Regions from separate parts of the Streptomyces sp. NPDC034111 genome, predicted to be linked through region 3. Evidence: riboswitches for the same ligand, from Rfam matches in the RefSeq annotation. Region 3 holds a riboswitch; each other region holds the start of a gene.
What was found. A riboswitch is a leader RNA that binds a small molecule or an ion and turns the genes downstream of it on or off. The one in region 3 is predicted to bind cobalamin.
Positions count from the first base shown of each region.

Region 1: another riboswitch for cobalamin. It lies ahead of ACZ55A_RS18815 (ribonucleoside-diphosphate reductase subunit alpha); the one in region 3 lies ahead of metE (5-methyltetrahydropteroyltriglutamate--homocysteine S-methyltransferase).
Region 2: another riboswitch for cobalamin. It lies ahead of ACZ55A_RS00345 (cobalamin biosynthesis protein); the one in region 3 lies ahead of metE (5-methyltetrahydropteroyltriglutamate--homocysteine S-methyltransferase).

Region 1 covers NZ_JBVIST010000007.1:131,029-138,313, forward strand. Annotated here, with positions in the region: gene ACZ55A_RS18815 (ribonucleoside-diphosphate reductase subunit alpha) at 1-1,618, opposite strand, end outside; cobalamin riboswitch at 1,776-1,922, opposite strand; gene mctP (monocarboxylate uptake permease MctP) at 2,141-3,799, opposite strand; gene ACZ55A_RS18825 (DUF3311 domain-containing protein) at 3,826-4,089, opposite strand; gene ACZ55A_RS18830 (GntR family transcriptional regulator) at 4,251-5,009, opposite strand; gene ACZ55A_RS18835 (extracellular solute-binding protein) at 5,252-6,520, shown strand; gene ACZ55A_RS18840 (carbohydrate ABC transporter permease) at 6,605-7,285, shown strand, end outside.
Region 2 covers NZ_JBVIST010000001.1:61,949-69,233, reverse strand. Annotated here, with positions in the region: gene ACZ55A_RS00350 (cobyric acid synthase) at 1-1,447, opposite strand, end outside; gene ACZ55A_RS00345 (cobalamin biosynthesis protein) at 1,444-2,409, opposite strand; cobalamin riboswitch at 2,539-2,671, opposite strand; gene ACZ55A_RS00340 (hypothetical protein) at 2,876-3,307, shown strand; gene ACZ55A_RS00335 (caspase family protein) at 3,313-5,991, shown strand; gene ACZ55A_RS00330 (extracellular solute-binding protein) at 5,988-7,285, shown strand, end outside.
Region 3 covers NZ_JBVIST010000005.1:95,302-102,586, forward strand. Annotated here, with positions in the region: gene ACZ55A_RS14895 (DUF6777 domain-containing protein) at 202-1,383, shown strand; gene ACZ55A_RS14900 (L,D-transpeptidase family protein) at 1,592-2,770, shown strand; gene ACZ55A_RS14905 (hypothetical protein) at 2,792-3,214, opposite strand; gene ACZ55A_RS14910 (cupredoxin domain-containing protein) at 3,225-3,602, opposite strand; gene ACZ55A_RS14915 (aldo/keto reductase) at 3,802-4,854, opposite strand; cobalamin riboswitch at 4,979-5,165, shown strand; gene metE (5-methyltetrahydropteroyltriglutamate--homocysteine S-methyltransferase) at 5,339-7,285, shown strand, end outside.

The DNA of each region.
Region 1 (7,285 bases), on a different contig from region 3:
GGAAGAAGACGTCCTGAAGGCCCATCAGGCCCAGACCGACCGGGCGCCAGCGGGAGTTGGAGGCGCCGGCCTGCTCGGTCGGGTAGAAGTTGATGTCCACGACGCGGTCGAGGAAGGTGACGGCCGTACGGACCGTGGCGTCCAGCTGCTCCCAGTCCATCTCACCGTCCGCCCCCAGGTGGGCGGCGAGGTTGACCGAGCCGAGGTTGCAGACCGCGGTCTCCCCGTCGTCGGTCACCTCCAGGATCTCGGTGCACAGGTTGGAGGAGTGCACGACCTTGCCGCGCTCGGCGGTCTGGTTGGCGGTGCGGTTGGCGGCGTCCTTGAAGGTCATCCAGCCGTTGCCGGTCTGCGCCAGGGTGCGCATCATGCGCGAGTACAGCACCCGGGCCGGGATCTGCTTGAGCGCCCGGCCCTCGGCCTCGGCCTTGCGGTACGCGGCGTCGAACTCCTCGCCCCACAGGTCCACCAGCTCCGGGACGTCCGAGGGCGAGAACAGCGACCAGTCGGTGTCCGCCTCGACCCGGCGCATGAACTCGTCGGGGATCCAGTGCGCGATGTTCAGGTTGTGGGTACGGCGGGCCTCCTCACCGGTGTTGTCGCGCAGCTCCAGGAACTCCTCGATGTCCGCGTGCCAGGTCTCCAGGTACACACAGGCGGCGCCCTTGCGCCGGCCGCCCTGGTTCACGGCCGCGACCGAGGCGTCCAGCGTGCGCAGGAAGGGCACGATGCCGTTGGAGTGCCCGTTGGTGCCGCGGATCAGCGAACCGCGGGCGCGGATGCGGGAGTACGAGAGGCCGATGCCGCCGGCGTGCTTGGAGAGCCGGGCGACCTGGTGGTACCGGTCGTAGATCGAGTCCAGCTCGTCCAGCGGAGAGTCCAGCAGGTAGCAGGACGACATCTGGGGGTGGCGGGTACCGGAGTTGAAGAGGGTGGGGGAGGAGGGCAGGTACGACAGCGAGCTGGTCAGACGGTAGAGCTCGGCGACATCGGCCACGGCCCGCTCGGTGTGGTCCTCGGCCAGGCCGCAGGCCACCCGCAGCAGGAAGTGCTGGGGGGTCTCGATGACCTGACGGGTGGTGGGGTGGCGCAGCAGGTAGCGCGAGTGCAGCGTACGCAGTCCGAAGTACCCGAACCGGTCGTCGGCCCCGTCCGTGAGCGCCTGGTCGACCAGCGCGTCCAGCCGCCCGGCGTGCGTCCGTACGAACTCCGCGGTCTCATCGGCGATCAGCCCCTCGCGGTGGCCGACCTCGATGGAGGCGGAGAAGGCGACCGCCCCCTGTGCGGCCGCCTCCTCCGAGATCGAGAGGGTGAGCAGCCGCGCGGCGAGCTTGGAGTACTGCGGCTCGTCGCCGATCAGACCGGCCGCGGCCTCGATGGCCAGCGACCGCAGTTCGGCCTCGTCGGAGCCCGCGTGCCGGCCGCGCAGGGCGGCGGCGGCCACCTTGCCGGGGTCGGTCGCGGTCAGGTCCTCGGTCAGCTCGGTCAGGGTGCGCAGCAGCGCAACACCCGGACCGTCCTGTCCGTCCTCGCCCGGCCCGGCGGGGGTTCCAGGCGTGACCACGGCAGGCGGCACGACCTCGGCGTCTGACGCGGGCTCCGTTGGCGCGATGGTCACGTGATGCTCTCCCTCACTCGGCGGGGGCCAGGAGGGGGGCGACGGGCGCACGCGGGCATGCGGCACCCCATGACGATCAGGGGTGCGCGGGCACACCGCGCGGCGTCCACCGGCCCATCCCTCGGGGCCCGGACGTATCGACGTCCACACCCATGGCGGTGCGGACGTACCGTCGGCAGGTCCTCGGACTACACGGGCGCGCGAGAGGCCGTCATCAGGCCACCGGCGCGCTCCCACACCGTTGCGGGACAGTTCCGGATTCGCACCGGATTCCCCTGCGGCGACAGCGAGGACGAGCATACATGTGGTGGTGGCCCCTCAGGCGCACCCCCACATCTAGTGTGTCGAGAGTGATCACGCGGTGTCTGTCAGTGGCCTCGTCCCGCGCCTCCCGGCCCCGTGGGCCGCATGCGCGAAACCGAGCGGTCGAAGGACCGGGCGAACTGGCCCCGCCGGCACGCCAACGGGCCGCCGCACCCCCGAAGGGACGCGACGGCCCGTTGGTGAAGAGCGGCCGGTGGCTCAGTGACCGGCCGGCGACCCTGCCGTGGCCGGGGGCAGTTCGACGGTGACGCCCTTGTCGCCGGCGTCCGCGGTGTAGTCGGAGGGGCTGGTCTCGTCGGGGCCGTCGGGGGCCTTCATGGCCTTCAGGGCGAGGGTGAGGACCACCGTGACCACGACGTTCAGGACGAAGGCCGTCAGGCCGATGTAGCCGATCTCACCGATGCCGGGGATCTCCTTGCTGGAGCCGCCGAAGTGGGCCTGCGTCGGGCTGGCGACGCCGTAGGCGGCGAGGGTGCCGTAGAGCATGCCGGCCGCCCAGCCGGTCAGCAGCGCCCAGCGGTGGAACCAGCGGGTGAACAGGCCGCCGACCAGCGACGGCATGGTCTGGAGGATCCAGATGCCGCCCAGCAGCTGGAAGTTGATGGCGACGGTCTTGTCCATGGTGAGGACGAAGACCAGGGCGCCGACCTTGACCAGCAGGGAGACGAGCTTGGCGACCTTGTGCTCCTGCTCGGGCGTGGCGGCCGGCTTGAGGAAGTCCTTGTAGACGTTGCGGGTGAACAGGTTGGCCGCGGCGATCGACATGATGGCCGCGGGCACCAGCGCGCCGATGCCGATCGCGGCGAACGCCACACCCGAGAACCAGCTGGGGAACATGTCCTCGAACAGCTGCGGGATGGCCAGCTGCGGATTGCCCTGGATATCCGTACCGGCCGTGATCGCCATGAAGCCGAGCAGCGCCAGCAGACCCAGCATCAGGGAGTACAGCGGCAGGATCGTGGTGTTGCGGCGGATGACGTTGCGGCTGCGGGAGGACAGCGTGGCCGTGATGGAGTGCGGGTACATGAACAGGGCCAGCGCCGAGCCGAGGGCCAGCGTGGCGTACGCCCACTGGGCGTTGGGGCCGCTGGTGAGCTCGCCCCGCGGTTTGCCGGGCACGGGCCCGGGCTGGGCGAGCGCCTCGCCCGCCGCGTCGAAGATGTGCCCGAATCCGCCCAGCTTGATCGGGATGTAGATGATCGCCACGGCGATGACCAGGTAGATCAGGCCGTCCTTGACGAACGCGATGAGCGCGGGGGCACGCAGGCCGGAGGAGTACGTGTAGGCAGCCAGCACCGCGAAGGCGATCAGCAGCGGCAGGTCCTTGACGAACCAGTTGGTGTGTTCGCCGCCGCCGATGCCCATCACGTCCAGGACCGCCTGGATGCCGACCAGTTGGAGCGCGATGTACGGCATCGTGGCGAGGATGCCGGTCAGCGCCACGGCCAGCGACAGTCCCTTGGAGCCGAAGCGGCCGCGGACGAAGTCCGAGGTGGTGACGTAGCCGTGCTTGTGCGAGACCGACCACAGGCGCGGGAGGAAGGTGAAGATCAGCGGGTAGACGAGGATCGTGTACGGGACGGCGAAGAAGCCGGCGGCGCCCGCCGTGTAGATCGCCGCCGGGACGGCCACGAAGGTGTACGCGGTGTAGAGGTCACCGCCCAGCAGGAACCAGGTGATCCAGGTGCCGAAGCTGCGTCCGCCCAGGCCCCATTCGTCGAGGTTGGCGGACTCCTCGGCCTTGCGCCAGCGGGCGGCGAGGAAGCCCATGACCGTCACGGCCAGGAAGAAGAAGACGAAGACGGCGAGGGCCACGCCGTTGACGCCCTTGGTCTGGGAAGCGGCAAGGACGGCCAGGGCGTCCGGTGCGGTGGTGGTCGGTGTCACTGGTCCGCACCGCCCTTGCGCACGCGCTGCTCATGCCGGACGAGCTTGTACGCGACGGTCGTCAGCGCCGTCGAGATCAGCACCCAGAGCATCTGGTACCAGTAGAAGAACGGGATGCCGGTGAGCTTGGGCTCGATCCGCGCGTACGAGTTCACCCACAGCATCGCCACGAACGGAGCGAGCAGGCACAGTCCGGCCACCACACGTGCCGGCGTGACGACGGGGGGTCTGCTGGTCAGGGATTCGGCTGGCTCTGGCATCGCTGGCTCCGTCCGTGGCGATCTCCGGTGATCGGCTGGAAATCTATGGCAGGGCCGTGGCGCGCGTCACTAGCTGTCCGCATATCGGTATGAAGAATTCCTGCACGGCGCCACGCCGCAGGGGCCGGAGACCGGGGAACGGGGAACGGGAAACGAGCCGGTCAGTCCGCGGGGCGCTGGAGCCGGGCGACGAACTTGTAGCGGTCGCCGCGGTAGACCGAGCGCACCCACTCCACCGGCCGGCCCTGGGCGTCGAGCGAGTGCCGGGAGAGCATCAGCATCGGCAGGCCGACGTCGGTGCCCAGCAGCCCGGCCTCGCGCGGGGTGGCCAGCGAGGTCTCGATGGTCTCCTCGGCCTCCGCGAGCCGGACGTCGTAGACCTCGGCCAGCGCGGTGTAGAGCGAGGTGTACTTGACGAGGTTGCGGCGCAGTGAGGGGAAGCGCTTGGCGGACAGATGGGTGGTCTCGATGGCCATCGGTTCACCGCTGGCCAGCCGCAGCCGTTCGATGCGCAGCGCCCTGCCGCCGGGGGCGATGTCCAGCAGCCCGGCCAGCCGGTCGTCGGCGGTGACATAGCCGATGTCCAGCAGCTGGGAGGTCGGCTCCAGGCCCTGGGCCCGCATGTCCTCGGTGTACGAGGTCAGTTGCAGCGCCTGGGAGACCTTGGGCTTGGCCACGAAGGTGCCCTTGCCCTGGATGCGCTCCAGCCGGCCCTCGACGACCAGCTCCTGGAGGGCCTGACGCACCGTGGTGCGCGAGGTGTCGAACTCCGTGGCGAGGGTGCGCTCGGGCGGTACCGGGGTGCCGGGCGGCAGGGTCTCGGTGATCTCCAGCAAGTGCCGCTTGAGGCGGTAGTACTTGGGCACCCGCGCGGTCCGCGCGCCGCCGCTGATCTCGGCACTGCCCCCGTCGGTCTCCATGACCCGCCTCTCCGACTCCTGTCGTGCTGCCGTCACCGGCTCCTCCGTACGTAGCGGCTCACATCGTGGCACGGGCGGGTTCGCCGTGCTCCCTCGCAGGTCCCGGCGCGCCATATGTCGGTCCGGTAACGGACCTGACAGCGACTCTTATACACCCTTGACACTCCAAAAGGTCTAGGCCAAGCTGCGGGGCACTGGTCTAAACCATTAAAGACCACACCCGGCCTTTAGGGGAGAGCGCAATGAAGCGTGGGCTCATAGCGGCGACGGCGGTCGCGGGAATGCTGGTGAGTGTCGCTGCCTGTGGAGCCGGCGGCGGCAACACGGCGGGGGCGGACGGCTTCAAGGGCCAGAAGCTGACCGTCTGGGTGATGAGCGGGTCGAATCCGGAGCAGTGGACCAAACAGGTCTCCGCGCAGTTCAAGAAGAAGACCGGCGCGACCGTCGAGTTCAAGGTCCAGCAGTGGAACGGCATTCAGCAGAAACTGAGCACCGCCCTCTCCGAGGACACCCCGCCGGACGTCGTCGAAATCGGCAACACCCAGACCGCCGCCTACGCCAAGGCCGGCGCCCTGGCCGATCTCGGGGATCTCAAGAAGGAGATCGGCGCCGACTGGAACGACGCCTTCAACAAGGCCGCGCTGGTCGACGGCAAGCAGTACGCACTGCCGTGGTACGCCGGAAACCGCGTGGTGATGTACAACAAGAAGATCTGGGCCGAAGCCGGCCTCAAGGGCACCCCCAAGACCCGCAATGAGCTCTTCAAGGCCTTCGACACCATCAAGAAGAAGACCGGCGCCGAGCCCCTCTACCTCCCCGGCCAGAACTGGTACTTCTTCGACGGCCTGACCCTCGGCACCGGCGCCGACCTGGTGAAGAGGCAGGGCGGCACATGGGTCTCCAACCTCGGTGACCCCAAGGTCTCCAAGGCCATGGACATCTACCGGCAGTACCAGGCCTTCAGCACCGCACCGAAGAACAAGGACGAGGCCACCCCGCAACAGGCCGAGATCTTCGCCAAGGGAAAGACCGGCGCCCTCATCGCCATGGGATACGAGGCGGCCGAAGCCATCAAGGTCAACCCGGACATCAAGAAGGACATCGGATTCTTCACCATCCCCGGTGAGACCGCCGGCCGGCCCGAAGGCGTCTTCCTCGGCGGCTCCAACTTCGCCGTCGCCGGAATGGGCAAGAACCAGGAACTCGCCAAGGAATTCCTGAAGATCGCCCTGTCGAAGGAGAACGACGCGCAGATGGTCAAGGAATCCGGCTGGACCCCGAAGTCCCCGGACCTGGCCGGCGCCGCCAAGGAGAATCCGGCCGCCGCTGCCGCCGCGCCCGCGGCACAGCGCTCCGGCGGCACCACACCGCTGATTCCGCAATGGGCCGCGGTGGAGAACGTACCGAACCCCATCAAGAGCTATATGACGGCCGTGCTGAACGGCAAGGCCCCGGCCGACGCCGCCAAGGACATCGAGTCCGAGATCAACGCGCGGCTCGCCAAGCAGTAGGCACCCAGGCTGCGTACGGGGCCGGCCGACCCCGGCCCCGTACGCGTAACAGCACACGACGGGGACGAGGGGGAGCAGGGGCCCATGGCAGTGCAGCTCGACGACGCGGCCGGCGAGGCCGCACCGGGGAACGGCAAGGAAAGCCCCCCGCCGCCCCGCGACGACAGAGGCAGCCCGCCTCCCACCGCCCGCCGCGCCGCTCTCCCTCCCACCCGCCGCGCCCCTCTTTCCCCCGCCCGCCGCGCCCCGTATCTCCTGCTGCTGCCGGCCCTCCTCGCGACCGCGGTCCTCCTGGGCTGGCCCATGGTCCGCAATCTGCTGCTCTCCTTCCAGAACCTCAATATGAAGGAGCTGATCCAGCACCTCACCGACTGGCGCGGCACCGGCAACTACCAGGAGATCCTGGGCAGTGCGCAGTTCTGGCGGGTCACCCCGCGGACCATCGTCTTCACCGCGGTCAACGTCACCCTGATCATGGTCCTCGGGGTGCTGATCGGGCTGCTGCTGGCCCGGCTGGGCAAGAAGATGCGGCTCACGCTCTCCCTGGCGCTGGTGCTCGCCTGGGCGATGCCGGTGATCGCCGCCACCACCGTCTTCCAGTGGCTCTTCGACTCCCGCTACGGCGTCGTCAACTGGGTGCTGGACGCCCTCGGCCGGCACTCGATGGCCCACTACGACTGGGTCGGCACCCAGCTGTCGACCTTCTTCGTGATCACCGTACTGATCGTCTGGCAGTCGCTGCCGTTCGTGGCACTCAACCTCTAC
Region 2 (7,285 bases), on a different contig from region 3:
CGAAGCTGGTGTCGGGGGCCGGGACGAACGCCCGGCCGGCGTCGTCCGCGACCCGGCGCAGGAAGGCCCGGCGGAAGCCGTCGCTCTCCAGCGAGCCGTGCCAGTGGGTTCCCCATACGGAGCCGACCCGGCAGCCGTCGAGGCCGTGCCCGTGGGCATCGGACATGAACGCCTCGTCCCCGCCGGTGACCTCGGCGACGCCGTGGTGGATCTCGTAGCCCTCCACCGGTTCGCCGAGCGCCTCGCCGACCGGGCGGGCGAGGGTCTTCTCCGCCGCGAACCGCACCCGTACGGGCAGCAGCCCCAGCCCCTCGACCGCGCCGGCCTTCGATTCGACCTCGTCGTCGATGTGCTCGCCGAGCATCTGGTAGCCGCCGCAGATGCCGAGGACGGGGCGGCCCTCGGCGGCCCGCCGGGCGATCGCCGCGGCCAGTCCGCGGTCGCGCAGCCATTGCAGTGCGCGGACGGTGCCGCGGGTGCCGGGCAGCACGACCAGGTCGGCGTCGGCCAGTTCCTCGGGGCGGTCCACGAAGCGCACCACCACGCCGGGTTCGGCGGCCAGCGCGTCCACGTCGGTGAAGTTCGACATCAGCGGGACGGCGCAGACCGCGACCCGCAGCACGTCCGCGCCGTGCGGGGGCGCCACCACGCTCTCGCGGACCGCGCCGCGCAGCGACACCCTCAGTCCGTCCTCCTCGTCGATGCCGAGGCCGTGGGCGAAGGGCAGGACGCCCAGCGTTGCCCGGCCCGTGAGGGAGCGCAGCATCGCCAGGCCCGGTTCCAGCAGCGTCACATCGCCCCGGAACTTGTTGACGAGGTACCCGGCGACCAGCGCCTGGTCCTCCTGTGACAGCAGTGCGGTGGTGCCGAAGAACGACGCGAACACCCCGCCGCGGTCGATGTCGCCGACCACGACGACCGGTATCCGGGCGGCCCGGGCGAGGCCCATGTTGACGATGTCGGTGCGGCGCAGATTGATCTCGGCGGGGCTGCCGGCGCCCTCGCAGATCACCGCGTCGTGGGTGCGCCGCAGTTCGGCCAGGCAGTCGGTGACGGTGCCGAGCAACTGCTCCTGCCGGCCCGCGTGGTAGCCGCGGGCGCTGAGCTCGCCCACCGGCTTGCCCAGCAGCACCACCTGGCTGCTGCGGTCGCTGCCCGGCTTGAGCAGCACGGGGTTCATCAGCGCGGTCGGCTCGACGCGCGCCGCGGCGGCCTGCATCGCCTGGGCCCGCCCGATCTCCGCGCCCTCGCGGGTGACGAACGAATTGAGCGACATGTTCTGGGCCTTGAACGGCGCCACGCGTACGCCCTGCCGGGCCAGCCAGCGGCAGATCCCCGCCGTGACCACGCTCTTGCCGGCGTCGGACGTCGTTCCGGCCACCAGCAGGCCACCGCCGGCGCCCGCACCGGACGCCGGCCCCCTTTGCCCGTTGTCCCGCCCGTTCACCGGTGTCTCCTTCTGCTCCTGCGCCGTGCCGCGCCCACTGCCAGCCGCCCCGCCACGGTCGCCGCCAGCGCCAGCGCGCCGACCCGCCGTGAGAGCCGTACCGCCCGCTCGATGTCGTCCGCGACGGGCGGCCGTGCCGCGCCGTTGAGCACCGGGCGGTGTTCGACCCGCCCGCCGTACGCCAGCGTGCCGCCCAGCCGTACGCCCAGCGCGCCCGCGAACGATGCCTCCACCGGGCCCGCGTTGGGGCTCGGGTGCGCGGCGCCGTCCGCCCGCCAGGCCCGCAGCGCGCCGCGCCGGTCGGGGCCGGCGAGCACGGTCAGGGCGGCGGTCAGCCGGGAGCCGGGCCATCCGGCGAGGTCGTCGAGCCGTGCGGAGGCCCAGCCGAAGCGGCGGTAGCGGGGCGACTTGTGACCGACCATCGCGTCGAGGGTGTTGACCGCGCGGAACGCCACCAGGCCGGGCACCCCGCCGAGCGCGCCCCACACCAGGGCGCCGACCACGGCGTCCGAGGTGTTCTCGGCGACCGACTCCACCACCGCGCGGGCCATCTGCGGCCCGTCCAGCGCCTGCGGATCGCGCCCGCACAGATGCGGCAGCCGCTCCCGTGCCACGTCCAGATCGCCGACGGTGAGCGCCCCGCCGAGGGCGCGTGCCTCGCGTCCGAGCGAGGTGCCGCCCAGGACGGCCCAGACCGTCGCCGCGGTCAGCGCGGTGCGGGCGCCGTGGTGGTGCCGTAGGGCGCGCTGGAGTACGGCGGCAGCGGCGGCGGCGCCGCCCGCGCACAGCACGGCATGGGCCGCCCCGTATCCGCGGTGGTCGCGCCAGAGCCGGCGTTCGACGGCGGCGGCGGCCCGGCCGAACGCGGCCACCGGATGGCCGCGCCGTGGATCCGCCGCGATCAGGTCGCCGAGGAAGCCGAGGGCCGCGCCGCACGCATATCCCGCGTGTTCGCCGCGCATCGGGTCAGCCTGCCGTCAGGCCTCGAAGGAGCCCTGCGGCAGCGGGCAGTGGAGCTCTCGAACGGCGGCCGGGCATGGCGGTATGTCCTCACTCAGGGTCCGCGCCCTGGCTCGACGTGACGGCGACCAGAGTCTCCTGGCTCCCGGATCGGCGTGACCTCCGGCCTTCCAGCCCGTACGGGGTACGGGCCGTGGCCCTCGTCGGAGGAACGCTCCCCGGTGACAGTGGCGGGACCGCGCCGGATTCGCACCGGACTTCCTCTGCTGTCGCCGATTGGCCCGGGCAGTCCACCACGCCCCGCGAAGGCCCGTCAACTCACCCTTGACCTGCGGTGCTGTGCCGCGGCAGGCGCTGTGGCGGACGCCACAGGGTGGTTGTGGCGTCACACACGGTTGCCCGCGCCCCTGATCCCGCGTCACTATCTGGCGTACGGCGGCGAAGGGGCCGCCGGAAGGGGGCTGGGGGATGCCGGAGAGCACCGGGCGTCAGGAGATCCGTATCCGGGTCACGGGCACGAACAATCCGCAGCAGGACGTCGACGACCTCCGGGCGTGGCTGGAGCGTGAACCCTGGCTCGGCAGCAGGGAGCACTCCTGGGAGCACCGGCCACGGCCCGCCGAGGAGGCGGACGCCGCGGACGGTCCCGGCGCGGGCGATATGGCCGTGGGGGTGGACGATCTGATCCTGGTGATCGTGGGCGCGGCCGCCGCCGAGGTCACCAAGGGGCTGGGCATCGCGCTGCGGGAGTGGCTGCGGCGCCGTAAGGAGGAGCGCGCCGAGGGCGAGGTGCCCGCCGTCGACGTCGCCGCGGGCGGTGCGGTGCACCCGGTCGGCGAGCCCGGACGCCCCGATCCCGGCAGTCCCGCGCAGGAGAGCGGCAGCACCGGCGAGGACTGACCCGGATGTCCGAATACGACGCGCGGGGCAAGGTCAACCGGGCGCTGCTGATCGCTGTCCACGACTACGCCACGCTGACCGGTCTGCCCGCGGTGGAGGACAACCCCACGGAGCTGCGGCGTGCGCTGACCGCCACCGATCTGTTCACCGCCGGCGAGGTCACCCTGTGCCGTCCGCACGAGCCGTGGGAGCTGAGCCAGGCGCTCAAGGCCGCCGCGGACGAGGCGCGCGGTCTGCTGCTGGTGCACTTCTCCGGCCACGGCTGGGTCGGCAGTGACGGCGGCGATCTGCGGCTGATGGTCGGTGCGTCGGTGCCCCGGCAGAGCCACACCACCGTCTCCTGGCAGGACGTGGTGCTCTCCTGTCTCGACAGCGCCCGGGCCGAGCGCGTCGTCATCGTCCTGGAGTGCTGCTACGCGGGCAATGCGGGCGGAGCCTTCCACTCCCACCGCAAGCCGATGTCGCTGCTGATGGCCGCCCAGCCCAACCGCCGGATCTTCAGCGGTGCGGAGCCGGCCGGCGGCACCCTCTTCACCCGAGCCATGGTGCAGATCCTCGAACACGGCATCCCCGGAAGGCGGTTCGTCACCTTCGAGGACCTGGTACGGGAGCTGCGGGTACGGCTCGCCGGTGAGCGCACGCCGATGGGCGACGTATGGGAGCCCCGTTCGGCGAAGCAGAACACCGTCGACGATGTCGTGCTGTCCTTCGCCACCCCCGAGGTGCCGCTGCCCACCCCGCCGCGGATCCGCTTACGCCGCTGGTCCAACCAGCATCTGCGGCCCCGGCTGAAGCCGCTGCTCGCGCTCTGCGCCGTCCTCGCCCTCACCGCCACCGCACTGACCGTGCTGCCTCTGCTGCGGCCGCAGCCGCCCTGCCCGCCCGCCCTCGAACTGCGGCTGCTCACCGCCCCGGAGGCCGAACCGGCCCTGCGCCAGGCGGCGTTCGCCTATGAGATGTCCGAGCTCAACACCCGTCCGCTGCACGGCGAGAGCGATCTGCCCGCCGGCTGCCGGCGGGCCCAGATCACCGTCTACTCCGCCGCCAGGGACCAGATCGACCAGGGCTTCGCCGCCGCCGGGCGCTGGCAGGGCGAGGCCAAGGGCACCGGAGGGGGACCGCCGGACGGCAAGGGTGCCGGCAAGGGCGCCGACAAGGGTGCCGGCAAGGGCGCCGACCTCCTCAACCGGCCGGGGCCGCAGCCCGATCTGTGGATCCCCGAATCCACCGCCGACTACGAGGAGGCCCGCCGCGGTATGCCGCCCAAGGGCTCCCCGGCGACCCTGCGCAACACCGGCCCGGTCGCCTACAGTCCGCTGGTCGTCGGCATCCCGGCCACCAGGCGGCTGGACGATGTCGACACCCTGAACCCGTCCTGGCGGGAGCTGCTGACCAGCACCGACAGCGCACACCGCGATCTGAAGCTGCTGCGCCCCAGCCCGGTGCTGTCCGGCACCGGCCTGCTGCACACCCTCGGCCTCTACCTCGCCGACGACGGCTCGCCCATCGGCACCTCGGGCGTCCTGGACCCGGCCCTCGCCGAGGGCGCCGAACGGCGGCTCTCCGCCCCGGGCAGCCAGTACGCGGACAGCACCGAGCTGCTGTGCTCGCTGCGCCCCTCCGCCGACCAGGGCCGCCCCGGCACCGGCCGCGGCGCCCGCTCGGCGCCGCTGGTCTCCGAGAAGTCCCTGGCCGACTTCAACCTCGGCCACGCCATCGGCAGTTGCCCGGCCCTGCCCTCCGCACTCGCCCCCGGTGACCGCTACGCCGCGTACTACCCCAAGAACGTCCCGGCGCTCGACCATCCGCTGATCCGGGTCGACTGGCGCGGTGCCGCGGACGCCACGCCCCGGCAGGCCGCGGTCGACCGCTTCGCGGACTGGCTGCGCGCCCCGGCGGGCGGCCGGCGCACCCTCACCGCGCAGGGATACCGGGGGGTCCTGGGCGAGGACGGTACGGCGCCGGCGCCCGCACCGGGCTCCCCGTTGCGCAGCAGCCGCGCCAACACCGACCTCGACGCCCCCGTCACCCCCTTCACCGCCGGCGCCGACCAGGTCGCCCGGGTACTGAACGGCTACGACAAGGCGCAGAAGTCCAGCCGGCTGCTGATCCTGATGGACACCTCCACCTCGATGGCCGACGGCGGCAAGCTGCCGGTGGCCCTCGGCGCCGCGGGCCGCGCCCTGGAGATGGTCGGCGCCCACCACACGTACGGCCTGTGGACCTTCCCCGACCGTGCGCACCCCGACGATCCCGGCGCGGTGCGGCAGGTGGTCCCGCTGGGCACCGCCGACCCGGCCCCCGGCAAGGCGGCGCTGGAGCGGATCGCCAAGGGGGAACTGGTCGACCACGGCGCCGCGATGGAGGAGGCGCTGACCGCCGCCGTACGGGAGATGAAGAAGTCGGCCGGCAGCAATCAGGCCATCGTGCTGATCCTGGACGAGGACGACGGCGGCCCGCGGCGTGCGGCGGGCGTCGAGCGGACCTTGACCGGGCTGCTGAAGCAGCGGCCCGCGGTGCCGGTGCTGACGCTGGTGACGGGCCGGGCCGGCTGTGACACGTTCGCCCTCCAGGGGCTGGCCGGTGCGTCCAGGGGACAGTGTGTGGCCGGTGGTCCGCAGGCCGCCGACCTGCTGGCCGGGCTGGTCGCCTCCATCGGCACCGCGGGCAAGGGGGACCGGTGAGCGGCGCGCGGACCACCGGGCGGGCCGCCCGGCCGCAGGCGTTCCTTTCGCCGTTGTTTTCACTGGGCCTGTCGCTGCTGCTGACGGTGGCGGCCGTCGGCTGTACGGCGGGTCCGGAGCCGGGCCCGGAGAAGGGCCCGATCGTGCTGGCCACCGGCAGCGACCTCAGCAGTACGGGCGTGCGCCAGGACCTCATCCGGGCCTTCGAGCGGCGCACCGGCCGCTCGGTGCGGATCGTCAAGCTGCCGGACACCGCCGACGGCCAGCGCAGCCAGCTGCTGGCCGCGGGCCAGTCCGGCAACAGCGACTACGACGTGCTCAACCTCGATGTGGCCTGGACCGCGGAGTTCGCCGAGGCGGGCGTGATCCGCCCCTGGGGCACGAGCCTGGACGGCGACTTCCTCGACAGCGTGGTCAAGACCGTCGACCACGCCGGGCAGGTCTGGGGCGTGCCCTTCAACACCGACGCCGGGCTGCTGTACTACCGCAAGGACCTCCTCGCCCGGTACGGGCACCACCAGCCGCCGTCCAACTGGGGCGAGGTGAAGAACATCTCCCAGGAGGTGGCCGGTGCCTACAACCGTGAACTCGCCCGTACGGCGAAGGACGGCAAGGTGCCCGAGGACCGCAGGATGTACGGCATGGTCGCCCAGCTGCGGCCCTACGAGGGGCTGACCGTCAACACCCTGGAGTCCGCCTGGTACAACGGCGGCGACCCGGACGCCGCCGGCTTCACCAAGGGCGAGCAGGTCGGCGCGCTCCAGCAGGGTGTCGCCGACGTCAAGGACCGGCTCGACTCGATCATGCCGCACGAGGCCATGGGGATGGACGAGACGGAGAGCCGCCGCTGGTTCGCCGACGGCCGCGCACTGTTCATGCGCAACTGGCCGGTCGAGTACGCCTCGGTCGCCGAGAAGCTCACCCCCGGCGAGCAGTTCGACGTGGCCGAACTGCCGGCCCGGCCGGTCGACGGCAAGCGGATGTCCGTGCTGGGCGGGCAGAACCTGGCGATCTCCGCCGGCAGCCGGCGGCCGGCCGGCGCCCGGGCCCTGATCGAGGCGCTGACCAGCCCGGGCAGTGAACGCTGTCTGCTGGAGCGGGGGTTCGCGGCGACCCGCGACTCGGCGTACCGCGAGGCGGCGAAGGCGCCCGTCTGCCCGCTGCCGCCGGCCCGCGCCGAGCACGGCAGCACGGGGCAGCACGCGCCCTGGCCTGGCCGGCAGCCGCCGTACACCCGGACGCTTTACGCGGCGCTGCGGGCGGCCGAACCGCGCCCGCGCAGCGCCCACTACCA
Region 3 (7,285 bases):
CGACATCGACAAATACGGGCAAAATTCGCATCGTCGGATGGCCCACGCGCCGGAAGAGGGACCCGACCCGTGACATCTCCACCGCCGCCTGACAGCCACCCGACGGGGCCGCCGTCGGGCCCACTCTCCGGCCCGCCGTCCGGTGCCCCGTCCGGTGCCCCGTCCGGCACGCCGTCCGGCCCCTCGCACGAGCCGACTCAGGTGGGCTCGGGGCCCTGGCAGCGGCAGCCGAAACCGTCCCGCCCCGGACCGCCCGCCCCGCCCGGTGGCCCCGGCGGCTACGGCGGCGGAGGGGGCGGCGGAGCCGGCGGCGGCCAGCCCTGGTGGCGGTCCGCGCCACGGGTCGCGATCATCGCGGCGGCCGTGGTCGCGATCGTGATCGTGGTGGTCGTCCTCACCCGGCCGGGCGGCACCGGCCAGACCGAGGTGTTCGCCGAACCGGCCGCCGCGACCGGCCAGAACCCGGTCACCAAGTCGTCGGCGAAGGAGTCAGCGGCGACCCCGTCCGCCACGCCCACCAAGTCGCCCGGCGCCACGAACAGTACGGTCTCGGGCGCCACCCCCGGCCTCTACGGCGGCACCCGGAACAACGCGAGCTGTGACGTCGAGAAGCAGATCAGCTACCTCCAGAGCGACCCCGCCAGGAACCGGGCGTTCGCCGGCGTCCTCGGCCGCCCGCCGAACACGGTCCCCTCCTATCTGCGGTCGCTGACGCCCGTACAGCTCGCCTACGACACCCGGGTCACCAACCACGGCTTCAAGGACGGCAAGGCCTACCCCTTCCAGTCGGTGCTCCAGGCCGGCACCGCGGTCCTGGTCGACCCGCACGGGGTCCCGCGGGTGCGCTGCAAGTGCGGGAATCCGCTCACTCCCCCGCAGCAGCTGAAGGACTCGAAGACCGTCGGCAACAAGTGGCCCGGCTACAACGCCCGCAACGCGGTCGTCGTCAAGCCGGCGAAGACCGCGATCCAGGAATTCACCCTGCGCGACCCGAAGACGGGCCAGTGGTTCAAGCGCCCCGCGGGTGACGACGGCAGCAATGACCGGCCGGCGCCCCCGCCGGCCGAAACGCCCAGCGGGCCGACCTCGCCCGAATCCCCGCCCTACGAGCCTCCGCCGCCCGGCGAGAGCTCCCCCGGCTCCACCGGCACCGCCCCGTCGGAGCCCGGAAACACCGGCACGACCGGCACCCCGGGCGGCGAGACCCCGACGGAGACCAACGGAGGCACCAACACCACCGGCAGCCCGGGCGAGACGACCGGCACCACCACGGAAGGCACCACGGGCAGCCAGTACTCCAGCGGCGAGTCCTCCACGGGCGGCGAGTCGACCACCGGTGGCGACTCCACCACCGGCGGCCACGAAACCCCGCCGTCCACCTGACGCTCCACCACCTGACACGAGAGGGCACCCGCCGTGGGCGGGTGCCCTCTCGATATCGAACTGTGTCCTGAATATCCGGTGCACCGGACAACCACCTCGGCCGACAGCCCCTCTGCATATGCGGCGGGTGCATTGGCAGCCTTTGACGGTTTCGCCCTCACGGGGCCTGGACCCGCCACTGCCAGCTGTCTGCTTTGGAGGGACTCCCGTGCACGCCGCACTCCGTCGCCACCCCGCCCGGTACATACCCGCCCTGATAGCGGCGGCCGGACTGCTGTCCGCGTGCGGAGGGGGAGCCGACTCGTCGAAGGCGGACGAGCCGGCGGCCAAGGTGACCGTCACCCCGGCCGCGGGCAGCAAGTCGGTCAAGCTCGGCTCGGCGATATCCGTACGGGCCGAGGGCGGAAAGCTCACCTCGGTCGAGGTCAAGGACAACAAGGGCGGCACGGTCACCGGGACGCTGACCGGTGGCGGCACGGCATGGAAGTCCGAGGGCAAGGTCCGTCCGCAGACCACCTACACGGTGAAGACCAAGGCGAAGTCCACGCAGGGCAAGGAGTCCGCCGCCACCTCCGTCTTCACCACGGAGCAGGCCGACAAGATCAACAAGCTCACCAACACCCCGGGCGGCGGTCAGACCGTCGGCACCGGAATGCCGGTGTCGTTCCTCTTCGACCAGCCGATAGCCAAGGACCGGCGCGCGGAGATCGAGAAGGCGCTGAAGGTCACCAGCCAGCCCAAGGTCGAGGGGGCCTGGGGCTGGGTCAAGGACTACTCCGGCAAGGACCGGATCGACTGGCGGCCCAAGACCTACTGGCCGGCCGGCACCAAGGTCTCCGTGAAGGGCGCACTGTCCGGAATCAACTCCGGTGACCAGGGCGGCTGGTTCGCCCGGGACTACAACTTCGGCTTCACCATCGGCACCGACCGCAAGGCCGTCATCGACGTTCCCTCGCACACCCTGACGATGTACGAGAACGGCAAGAGCGTCGGCACCATCAAGGGCTCCGCGGGCTCCCCCCAGGACCCGACCCGCGGCGGGGTGCACACCGTACGCAGCAAGAACGCGGCGGAGACGATGGACTCGTCCACCATCGGCCACGGCACGGAGTGGAGCCTGCCCTCACAGTGGGTCACCCACATGACCGCGTCCGGCACCTTCCTGCACTCCGCCCCCTGGAACAAGTCGATCGGCGTGGAGAACAACAGCCACGGCTGCTTCGGCATGACCACCTCGGACGCCAAGAAGATCTACGACTTCCTCCCGATCGGCGCCACGGTCGAGGTGAAGGGCACCACCAACCCCAACAAGACCGAGGTCGGCAACGGCCTGGAGGTCTGGCAGGAGAGCTGGTCGGAGTGGCAGCAGCGCAGCGCGCTGAAGTAGCGGCGCGGCCCGCCGGCCCGCTCATCTGCGGTGCCGGCCCGGCCCCCGGCGACGGGTGAGCAGCAGAAAGGTCGTGGCCACGACGGCGACGGCCTGGCCGAGGACGGTGAGCTTCTTGTCACGGGACAGGCCCGGGTCGTACATGTTTGGCACCGGGCCCAGCCTGCCGACGTCCACATAGGTGTAGATCAGCACGAGCGCCAGCCCGCCGGCCGCCACCAGCCATGCGAACGCATCGGTGGCCGGCCGGCGCACGACCAGCACCAGCAGGGCGGCGAGCGCGGCCAGCGCGGCCTCGACGCGGAAGAGCGTGCCCTGACTGACCGTCGCGGCGACCGCGTCGAAGCGGCCGGCCAGCATCGCGTGCAGATAGGCGACCAGCGCCAGGCCGGCCGCGGCCAGCAGCCGCGCGAGCAGTGTTCCTGGGGTACGGGTCGGCGTCATCGGTGTCACCTCAGCGCACGCTGAGCGAGGCCTTCATGTACGGGTGGATGTCGCAGAGGTAGGGGTAGTTGCCGGGCTTGGCGGGCGCGGTGAAGGTGGCCGTCTTCCCCGGCCCGATGTCGCCGGTGTCGAAGGCCTTGGGGCCGGTGGCGCTCACATCGTGCGCGGTGGAGTCCTCGTTGACGACGGTGACCTTGGCTCCGGGGCGTACGGTCAGGGTGGCCGGCTTGAAGGCGAAGTCCTTGATGACGATGCGCGCGGCCGCGGGAGAGGCACTGCTCGGGCCGGTGGCGCCGGGGCTGTGCGTTGCGGACGGGGCGGGCGAGGGCGTCCGGGTCTTCTCGGGTGTGGTGCCCCCGTTGCCGTCGGAGCAGCCGCCGGCGCCCACGGCGACAAGGACGGCGGTCAGCGCGGCCGGCGCCGTCCGCGCGACGGCCCCTAGAGGGCGGTTCCTCCTGCGGCGGTTCCTCATGGGGCGTCGGTCTCCTTCGGTCCGGTCCCGGGCGGGCCACCCTCCTCACTAGAGCGCAGACGCCGCCACCCGGCCATCCGGGCGGCGGCGTTCGGCGTAACGGGCGCCGGGGCGCTCAGCTGACCCCGCGCGTCGTACGCCGGTAGGTCGAGCGCCGGTCCTCGATGTCGGCCCAGCGGTCGCCGTAGACGCCCTCGACGATGCCCGGCTGCCCCAGGAAGTCGTGCGGGAAGCCCAGCGGTACCTCGCTCGTCCGGTCGAGCCGCACCAGCGCGTCCCCGTCCAGCGCGACCTCGACGGACCCGAGATTGTCGGCGAGCTGGCTCTCCTTGGAAGCGCCGATGATCGGGACGATGTTGCCCGGACGGCTGCGCAGCCACGCCAGCGCCACCTGCGCCGGGCTCCAGCCGCCCTGTTCGGCGATCTCCAGCACCGCGGTGATGGTCTCCTCCTCGTTGTGCTCCCGGGTGCGGGAGGCGGCGGTGTCCAGCCGGCCCGTCTCACCGCGCCGATACTTGCCGGTGAGCTTGCCGGCCGCGAGCGGCGCCCAGGCCAGCACGGCCAGGTCGAAGGCGCGGGCCTGCGGCAGCAGTTCCCGCTCGGGCGTGCGTTCCAGCAGGTTGTAGCGCAGCTGCGAGCCGGCGAACGCGGTCCAGCCGCGCAGTTCGGCCAGGGTGTTGGCCTGTGCGATCTCCCAGGCCGCCCAGTCGGAGACGCCGAGGTAGAGCACCTTGCCCGAGCGGACCAGGTCATCGAGCGCCCGCATGACCTCCTCGACCGGGGTGAAGTGGTCCCGGGCGTGCACCCACAGCACATCGAGGTGGTCGGTGCGCAGCCGCGCCAGGCTCGCCTCCACCGACCGGACCAGACTCTTGCGGTGGTTGCCCGCCGCGTTCACGTCCCCCTGGTGGGTCGCGCAGGTGTACTTGCTGCCCAGGACGAAGCTGTCCCTGCGGCCTTCGAGCCACTTCCCCAGGATCCGCTCGGCGACGCCGTCGGTGTAGTTGTTGGCGGTGTCGATGAAGTTGCCGCCGGCGTCCGCGTAGGCGTCCAGCATCCGCCCGCTGGTCTCCTCGGAGGCGCCCCACCCCTCGCCCCCGAACGTCATGGTCCCCAGGCTCAGCTCGCTGACCCGCAGGCCGGTCCTGCCGAACAGTGTGTAACGCACGGTCGTTCCCCGTTCCCTTCGTCCGCTGGTGGTCCGCACGCTACGAGTTCGACCGCACTCCAACGCAAGGCGCGCGCAATGCGGGTGACCGGCGCGGCGGTAAGCGCCTAGAGTGCGTACCGCGACTGGTTCGCCCTGTCCGCCAGGCAGGCGCGTCGTAAGAGGGAACCCGGTGGGAATCCGGGACTGCCCCGCAGCGGTGTGTGGGAACGACCGCCGTCATACGCACTGGGCCCGGCGGGCCTGGGAAGCGACGGCCAGTAGATGTCCGCCCTTGGTGGACGTGCCCGCGAGTCCGAAGACCTGCCAGTGCCCCCGCGCGACCGGTGCGCGGGGTGATCTCGGTGACCTCGAGGGCGGGTCGGCGGACACGGCAGGCGGTACGGCGGCGCGCATGCGCCCGCGCGGCCGCCCGGTCGGCCATCCCTTCGCGCTCTCCCCCGTCGCCGGGGTCCCAGGAGACACGCTCGCGAAGGAGAGCTCCGTGACCAGCACATCCGCGGCCGCGGCCGTACGGGCCACCGTGCACGGCTACCCCCGGCAGGGGCCGGACCGGGAACTGAAGAAGGCCATCGAGGGCTACTGGAAGGGCCGGGTGAGCGCGGACGCCCTCCGCACCACCGCCGCCGGGCTGCGCCGGAGCACCTGGCAGCAGCTCGCAGCGGCCGGCCTCGACGAGGTACCGACCGGCGACTTCTCGTACTACGACCACGTCCTGGACACCAGCGTGATGGTCGGCGCGATCCCGGCCCGGCACCGGGCCGCGGTGGCCGCCGACCCCCTGGACGGCTACTTTGCGATGGCCCGCGGCACCCAGGAGGTGGCGCCGCTGGAGATGACCAAGTGGTTCGACACCAACTACCACTACCTCGTCCCGGAGTTGGGGCCCGACACGGTCTTCGCCGCGGACCCGTCCAAGCAGGTCGGCGAGGTGACCGAGGCCCTCGGGCTCGGCCTGGCCGCCCGCCCGGTCCTGGTCGGGCCGGTCAGCTACCTGCTGCTGGCCAAGCCCGCGCCCGGTACCGCGCCCGGTTTCCAGCCGCTGACGCTGCTCGACCGGCTGCTGCCGGTCTACGCCGAGGTGCTAGCTGCCCTCCGGGCGGCCGGCGCGGAGTGGGTGCAGCTCGACGAGCCCGCCCTCGTCCAGGACCGCACCCCCGCCGAACTCAACGCCGCCGCCCGCGCCTACCGCGACCTCGGCGCCCTCACCGACCGCCCGAAGCTGCTGGTCGCCTCGTACTTCGACCGGCTGGGCGAGGCGCTGCCGGTGCTGGCCAAGGCGCCCGTCGACGGCCTGGCGCTGGACTTCACCGGCGCCGCGGCCGGCAACCTCGACGATCTGGCGGCGGCCGGCGGACTGCCCGGCAAGCGCCTGATCGCCGGGGTGGTCGACGGCCGCAATGTGTGGCTCAACAACTACGAGCGCTCACTGGCCACTTTGGGCACCCTCCTCGGCCTGGCCGGCCAGGTCGATGTGGCGTCCTCCTGCTCGCTGCTGCACGTCCCGCTGGACGCCGGCGCCGAGCGCGCCATCGATCCGCAGATCGCCCGCTGGCTGGCCTTCGCCCGGCAGAAGACCGCGGAGATCGTCACGCTGGCGCGCGGTCTGGCCCATGGGACGAGCGCCATCGCGGCCGAACTCGCCGCCAACCGCGCCGCCCTGGCCGCCCGCGCCGGCTCACCGCTCACCCATGACCCGGCGGTACGCGCCCGCGCCGCGGCCGTCACCGACGCCGATGGCCGCCGCGACCGGCCGTACGCCGAACGGTCCCCGGCCCAGCGCGCCCGCCTGGGCCTGCCGCTGCTGCCGACCACCACCGTCGGCTCGTTCCCGCAGACCGCCGAAGTGCGCACCGCCCGCGCCGGGCTGCGCGCCGGACGCCTCGATACCGCGGCGTACGAGGAGCGGATCGCGGCCGAGATCCGCGAGGTGATGGCCTTCCAGGAGAAGGCCGGCCTCGATGTGCTGGTGCACGGTGAGGCGGAGCGCAACGACATGGTCCAGTACTTCGCCGAACAGCTCACCGGCTACCTCGCCACCGAGCACGGCTGGGTCCAGTCCTACGGCACCCGCTACGTCCGCCCGCCGGTCCTCGCCGGAGATGTCTCCCGGCCGGAGCCGATGACGGTGCGCTGGTGGACCTACGCCCAGTCGCTCACCGACCGGCCGGTCAAGGGCATGCTGACGGGCCCGGTCACGATGCTCGCCTGGTCCTTCGTCCGCGACGACCAGCCGCTCGCGGACACCGCCCGCCAGATGGCCCTCGCCCTGCGCGACGAGGTGCGCGACCTGGAGGCGGCGGGCAGCGCGGTCATCCAGGTCGACGAGCCGGCGCTGCGCGAGACGCTGCCGCTGCGCGCCGCCGGCCAGGCGCCGTATCTGGCCTGGGCCACCGAGGCGTTCCGCCTCACCACCAGCGGTGTCCGCGCC